2 regions of the uncultured Maricaulis sp. genome follow, and region 2 is predicted to be linked to the other one. Evidence: predicted binding sites of a transcription regulator. Region 2 holds the regulator's gene; the other holds the start of a gene.
What was found. The regulator HrcA, encoded in region 2, represses chaperone genes, less so after heat shock. The targets are predictions, from matches to a motif close to GTTAGCANTCNNNNNNNNNGANTGCTAAC.
Positions count from the first base shown of each region.

Region 1 (3,412 bases), on a different contig from region 2:
ACGCGATTGGCCTGCAGCGCTTCGCGGATGACATCGATGCTGACCGCCTTGCCGCTGGTCTCGACCGCATGGCCGGCCCGGTCCGGGATAGGTTCGCCGACCCGGCGCACCAAATCCTCCAGCACTTTGACTTCATGCACAAAGGCATTATCGCGTTCAACCGCTTCGCAGCGCAGCTCGTCGGTGATCTCATCAAGGCGGCGCTGGGCGGCCTCGAATTCTTCAGCCAGAGCGAGATTGGCCGATTTGAGACCGCGGATTTCTTCTTCCGTGGTGCGGCGTTCATGCGCATGGGCCGCAGCCGAATGCGCCATGCCCGCCACGATGAAGACGATGGCGCCCATCATCCAGGCCGTCGAGGTCGACATCAGGCCGAAATATTCAAAGCCGATCGCTGCGACGACGGCGATCATCACATAGGTCAGCAGGATGAGAATATCTGAAGCGCGGGGCATGGGCAGCCTTGTTGAACCCGGATTGCCGAAAACGAATCGGTAGCAATACGTAACGCTAAGCTGATCCCGCACCGGTTGTCGTTTGGTTAATGAAGGTAAACCCGCAGCGTCGCGCCTGCCCGCGAACATGAAAAAAGCGGCCCACCAGGGTGGGCCGCTTCGATCAATTCAGTGGAGTCCGCTATCAGGAAACGGTGTGCGGACGGATCAGGATTTCCACGCGCCGGTTGCGGGCGCGCCCGTCGGAGGTGTCATTGCTGGCGATCGGCGAACGCTCGCCCATGCCGGCGATGTAGAAACGGTCGCGCAGCACGCCCTGGGAAATCAGATAGCTGCCGACCGACGAGGCCCGCTGCTCGGACAGGGTCTGGTTATAGGCATCGGCGCCGGTTGAGTCGGCATGACCAACCACATCGACATAGGTGGCGGGATAGCGGTTCAGCACTTCGGCCGCATCGTTGAGGATGTGGTAGAAGTCCGATTTGATCGACGAGGAATTGGTGTCGAAGGTGACATCGCCCGGCATGATCAAAAGCAGATCATTGCCCTGGCGGCGAACGCCGACGCCACTGTCGGACAGGGCTTCGCGCATCGCGGTTTCCTGGCGATCCATGTAATTGCCGATCCCGGCTCCGGCGAGACCGCCAATACCGGCGCCGATCAGGGCATTGGTCCGGCCTTCCTGGCTGTCGGATGTATTGGTGAGATAGCCGAGCGCAGCGCCAGCGGCCGCGCCGATCAGCGCGCCGCGTCCAGTGTAATTGGGGCGGACTTCGCCGGTATAGGGGTCGGTGGTGGTGCAGGCCGTCATGGCCAGTGCAGCCAGGGTAGTCATCAGCGCAGTACGGATCTTCATCGGTTCGACCTCTCGATTGTGCGGTCGCTAGGACCATCAGGGCGTTCATTAACACAGGCAGGGCAGACGAGCGATATCAATCGCGCGATGAACGCAAAATGACCAGACCCGAACCCGGCACGAAATTTCCCGTGATCAGCGCACATCACCGCCCTTGACGCCGCCTGTCGCACTGCTTATCTGCCCCTCTGTTAGCAGTCGATGGTCGTGAGTGCCAAGCTCATGACCGAGCTGCTTTTTGATTTCTGTCCTCTTGTTGGAGATACACCAAGATGAGCTTTCGTCCTCTGCACGACCGCGTTCTCGTAAAACGCCTCGAAGAACAATCCACCTCCAAAGGCGGGATCATCATCCCCGACACCGCCAAGGAAAAACCCCAGGAAGGCGAAATCGTCTCCGTGGGCACCGGCGCGATCAAGGAAGACGGCTCTGTCCGTGCCCTCGACGTCAAAACCGGCGATCGCATCCTGTTCGGCAAATGGTCCGGCACCGAGGTCACCCTCGACGGCACCGAGCTGATCATCATGAAAGAATCCGACATCCTGGGCATTGTTAGCGCCTGAACGGCCGCCCCAATCCCATCTGACCCACTCTAGCAAACGGAACTAATCCCATGGCTGCTAAAGACGTACTTTTTGGTGCAGACGCCCGTGAGCGCATGCTGCGCGGTGTCGATATCCTGGCTAACGCCGTCAAAGTGACCCTCGGCCCGAAAGGCCGCAATGTCGTTCTGGAAAAATCCTACGGTGCCCCGCGCACCACGAAGGACGGCGTTTCGGTCGCCAAGGAAATCCAGCTCGCCGACAAATTCGAAAACATGGGCGCACAAATGCTGCGCGAAGTGGCTTCGAAGACCAATGACGAAGCCGGTGACGGCACCACGACCGCCACGGTCCTGGCCCAGTCCATCGTTCGTGAAGGCATGAAATCGGTTGCCGCCGGCATGAACCCGATGGATCTCAAACGCGGCATCGATAAGGCTGTTGCCATCGTCGTCGCCGAGATCAAAGCCTCTGCCACCCCGATCAAGGGTCAAGCCGAGATCGCCCAAGTTGGTACGATCTCCGCCAATGGCGCCACCGAAATCGGTGACATGATTGCCAAGGCCATGGAAAAGGTCGGCAATGAAGGCGTCATCACGGTTGAAGAAGCCAAATCCCTCGACACCGAGCTGGACGTCGTTGAAGGCATGCAGTTCGACCGCGGTTACCTGTCGCCTTACTTCATCACCAATGCAGAGAAAATGAATGTCGAGCTCGAAGAGCCCTACATCCTGCTGCACGAGAAAAAGCTGACATCGCTTCAGCCCATGCTGCCAATCCTGGAAACCGTCGTTCAGTCGGGCCGTCCTCTGCTGATCATCGCGGAAGACGTCGAAGGCGAAGCGCTGGCGACCCTCGTGGTCAACAAGCTGCGTGGCGGCCTGAAGATTGCTGCCGTCAAGGCACCAGGCTTCGGCGATCGTCGCAAGTCGATGCTGGAAGACATTGCCATCCTGACCGGTGGCCAGGTCATCTCCGAAGACCTCGGCATCAAGCTTGAAACCGTCACCCTCGACATGCTCGGCACTGCCAAGCGCGTTGGCATCACCAAGGACGATACCACCATCGTCGACGGTGCCGGCGAACGTGCCGCGATCGAAGCCCGGGTCACCCAGATCCGTCGCCAGGTCGAAGACACGACCTCCGATTATGACCGTGAGAAGCTGCAAGAGCGCCTGGCCAAGCTGGCAGGCGGTGTTGCCGTGATCAAGGTCGGCGGCGCGACTGAAATGGAAGTCAAAGAGAAGAAAGACCGCGTCGACGACGCCCTCAATGCGACCCGTGCGGCCGTTGAAGAAGGCATTGTTGCCGGTGGCGGCGTTGCGCTGCTGAAAGCTTCCCTGAAGCTGGTCGGCCTCAAGGGCGACAATCCTGACCAGACCCAGGGCATCGCGATCATCTCGCGCGCCCTGCAGTCCCCGATCCGCCAGATCGCCGAAAATTCCGGCGTCGAAGGCTCGATCGTGGTCGGCAAGGTGATGGAAAATCCTTCCCTCACCTTCGGCTTCAATGCCCAGACTGAAGAATATGGCGACATGCTCGACTTCGGCGTGATCGAC
Region 1 is NZ_CAXBGE010000001.1:201,697-205,108, reverse strand. It holds gene AAC029_RS00915 (EAL domain-containing protein) at 1-455, opposite strand, end outside; gene AAC029_RS00910 (OmpA family protein) at 640-1,311, opposite strand; gene AAC029_RS00905 (co-chaperone GroES) at 1,584-1,874, shown strand; gene groL (chaperonin GroEL) at 1,925-3,412, shown strand, end outside.
Region 1: a site for HrcA is predicted at 1,502-1,530, ahead of AAC029_RS00905 (co-chaperone GroES). Genes of this name have one in related genera too.

Region 2 (3,412 bases):
GCGTCATCGGAAAGGTCAGGATCGAGGTGATCAGCGAGTAGACCGCCGCAAAAATCAGTGTCGTCAGCCAGTTGAACTTCACCGCGGCGCGTAGCTTGTCGCGCAGGGTTTTTGCGAAACCGCTTTGCAACAGGAAGCCGGCGACCGCCAGACCGATCACGAAATTGGCCAGGATCAGCCAATACCCGCCTTCGAAATAGCTGTCAGAGCGGGCGCGCGCGGCGCCGTCGAGCGTGGCGAGATAGGCCTGGGTGGCCGTTTCCGGGTCGAAGCCCGGCGCCGCTTGCAAAGCCAGGCTGGCGAGATGGGTGATGATCATCGTGCTGTCCCCCCAAGAACATACCGCAGTGTGGCGGCGCTTCGGGGGCAATTAGAACGACGTCATCACCCAATAGGCAAGGGCGAAGGATAAAAACCTGCCGGTCAGGCCTTGAGGTCGACTTGCCCACCCGGCTCACCGCTAGGCGGTGTGTCGGACGTGGCTTGGCCTGCGGACACGGCGACCATCGCTGCGCGCAGAGTGCGGCCGCTGATCGTGAAACCCGTCTGCATCGCCGCAGCGATGGTTCCGGCCGGCTGGTCCGACGGGATTTGGGCGACGGCCTGGTGCAGGTGGGGATCGAAGACGTCGCCCGGCTGTGGATCGACTTTGCGGACGCCATGTCGCTCCATCTTGGCCAGCATGGAGCGTTCAGTCATCGCAACGCCATCGATCAGATTCTTCATCGGCTCGGAGGCATTGGCGATGGTGTCCTCGTCCACCGCAGCGACGGCGCGCGACAGACTGTCAGAGATGTCGAGCATGTCTTCGGCGAATTTGGAGACGGAATATTCGCGCGCATCGCGGACTTCCTTCTCGGCCCGCTTGCGGGTGTTGTCGGCCTCGGCGACGGAGCGCAGCAGCCGGTCGCGCGTCGCTTCCAGCTCGGCATTCAGCTTGAAAATGATATCGTCGCGGCCGGTGGGGATATCCTCGGCGGCGTCATTTTCCTGGGTCGCGTCGTCGGTCATGATGTCCTCATTCTCAATATCGAGAGGCGTGCCGTCGGTCGTGTCAGTCATGCTTCTTCACTCTCAAGGTCTGGCGCCGTCCAAAATCTTGCCGACGACGCGGGCTGTATAATCGACCAGGGGGATAACACGCGCATAGTTCAAACGGGTGGGGCCAATTACACCCAGCGCGCCGACAATCTCCTGGTCCCTGTTCATATAGGGAGCCACGATCACACTTGAACCCGACAGGCTGAAAAGCGGGTTCTCGGCGCCGATGAACAGGCGCACGCCCTGGCCGTCCCGGGTCCTGTCCAGCAAGGCGATCAGCTCCTGTTTGCGCTCGAGATCGTCGAACAGCATCCGGATGCGTTCAAGATCGTCGGCGGCTTCGAGATTCTCCAGCAGACGACCCTGACCGCGTACAATTAAGGAGCGATGCTCGCCGCCGCCGCCCCAATCGGCCAAGCCCTGCTTGACCAGACCCTGGGCTGCTGCGTCGAGCTGGGAGCGGTTTTCCGCGATTTCGGTTTCGATATCGAGCCGCGCCTGTTCCAAGCTGCGTCCGGTCAGGCGTGAGGAGAGGAAATTGCCGGCCTCCACCAGCGTCGCCGGTGGCAGGCCGTCGGGTGCCGTCATCAGCCGGTTCTCGATCGAGCCGTCGGAAAAGACGAGTACGGCAAGAACTTCATGGCGCGAGATTGGCACGAATTCGACATGGCGCAGTGGTGCATCGCGCTTGGGCGTCACGACCAAACCGGCGCCGCCGGCCAGCCCGCCGAGCACGGCGGACACTTCATTGAGCAGATCGGGCACGGTGCGGCCCGTCGTGGCGACGCGGCCTTCAATTGCGCTGCGTTCGGAGGCGTTGAGCTCGCCAACTTGCAGCAGTCCGTCGACGAAGAGACGCAGCCCGGCATGGGTCGGCATCCGGCCGGCGCTGGAATGGGGTGCCGACAACAGGCCCATCTGCGCGAGATCAGCCATCGTATTGCGGATCGAAGCCGGCGACAGGGCCAGCTTGCCGGCTTGGGCCAAGGTGCGTGAGCCGACCGGGCCGCCCGATTGCAGATAGCTCTCGACGATCTCGCGAAAAATATCGCGCATGCGCTCGTCGAGGGCGGCGAGCCCGGTCTTGGGTGTGGTGTCGGCCATCCCCATCAATTAGGCCTGACCGCGCCAAGGTTCAATTGCCCTGTTCCGCGCAGCCTTGCCGGCGCTCAAGACGGTGTGCGTGCTTGATGCGCGGCGGGATGACCGCTAGAGCGGCAGTCGAACACGCTTTGGAGAGCCCTATGAGACCTTTTGGACGCGCGCCCGATGCCATGCGGGACATCACTCTTGAGCCGGGCGTCTCGCTCTATGCCGAGGGCTCCTGCCTGGCCCGCTTTGGCGGCACGCACGTGCTGTGCACCGCCAGCGTCGAAGACAACCTGCCGCCTTGGTTGCGCGGTGGCGGCAAGGGCTGGGTGACGGCGGAATACGGCATGCTGCCCCGCGCGACCCACACGCGCTCGCGCCGTGAAGCCGCGGCTGGCAAGCAATCGGGCCGTACCCAGGAAATCCAGCGCCTGATCGGCCGTTCCCTGCGGGCCGTGGTCGACCTCAAAGCACTCGGCGAACGCCAGATCACCATTGATTGCGACGTGCTGCAGGCCGATGGCGGCACCCGCACCGCCGCGATCACCGGCGCTTGGGTCGCGCTGAAGCAGGCCACCGCCTATCTGATGGAAGAGGGCCTGCTCAAGGCCGATCCGGTGCACGGCCAATTGGCGGCGATTTCCTGCGGCGTCATCGATGGCGAATCCCGCCTCGACCTCGAATACGAAGAGGATCGCCGCGCCGAAGCCGATGCGAATTTTGTCCTGACACCCAATGGCGGGATCGTCGAAATCCAGGCGACGGCAGAAGATCGTCCGATTCCGGAAACGGCGTTCGAGGAATTGTTTGCGCTCGCCCGGGCCGGTGTGGCCGATCTGGGAACGCTGCAATTGGCAGCGCTCAAGCGCTAAGGCTCGGAGGCGGGTCCCGGAGTGGCTGGAAAGGCCGCCATGAGACCCGTCGCGAATTGCCGGCTGAACGCCAGATATGTATGCCCCGATACGAAGCGCTGAAAATGAGCCTCGGCGCCGGCGGCTGAGAGAGTCTCGGCGGCGTTTTGGCTGTCGCGCAGAAACCCGGGCTCGAGTTCGCCTCCGCTGAGATAGAAGGCCGGGCTTCCGGCGCTGGCCGCCGCTGCCGTCATGGCGCGCTGCCAGCCGAATGAGGCCCCCGTGACATAGCCGAATTGATCGGGATGGAGCAGGGCCGTCGTCAAGGCCCAGGCGGCACCACTGGAGAAGCCAAACACCATCCGCTGATCCCGGTTTTGCGTCGCGTGGTAATCGCGCACGGTCAGCGGAATGACCTCGCTCATCAGGAA
Region 2 is NZ_CAXBGE010000006.1:217,461-220,872, forward strand. It holds gene AAC029_RS08700 (M48 family metallopeptidase) at 1-319, opposite strand, end outside; gene grpE (nucleotide exchange factor GrpE) at 424-1,062, opposite strand; gene hrcA (heat-inducible transcriptional repressor HrcA) at 1,075-2,145, opposite strand; gene rph (ribonuclease PH) at 2,286-3,002, shown strand; gene AAC029_RS08720 (alpha/beta hydrolase-fold protein) at 2,999-3,412, opposite strand, start outside.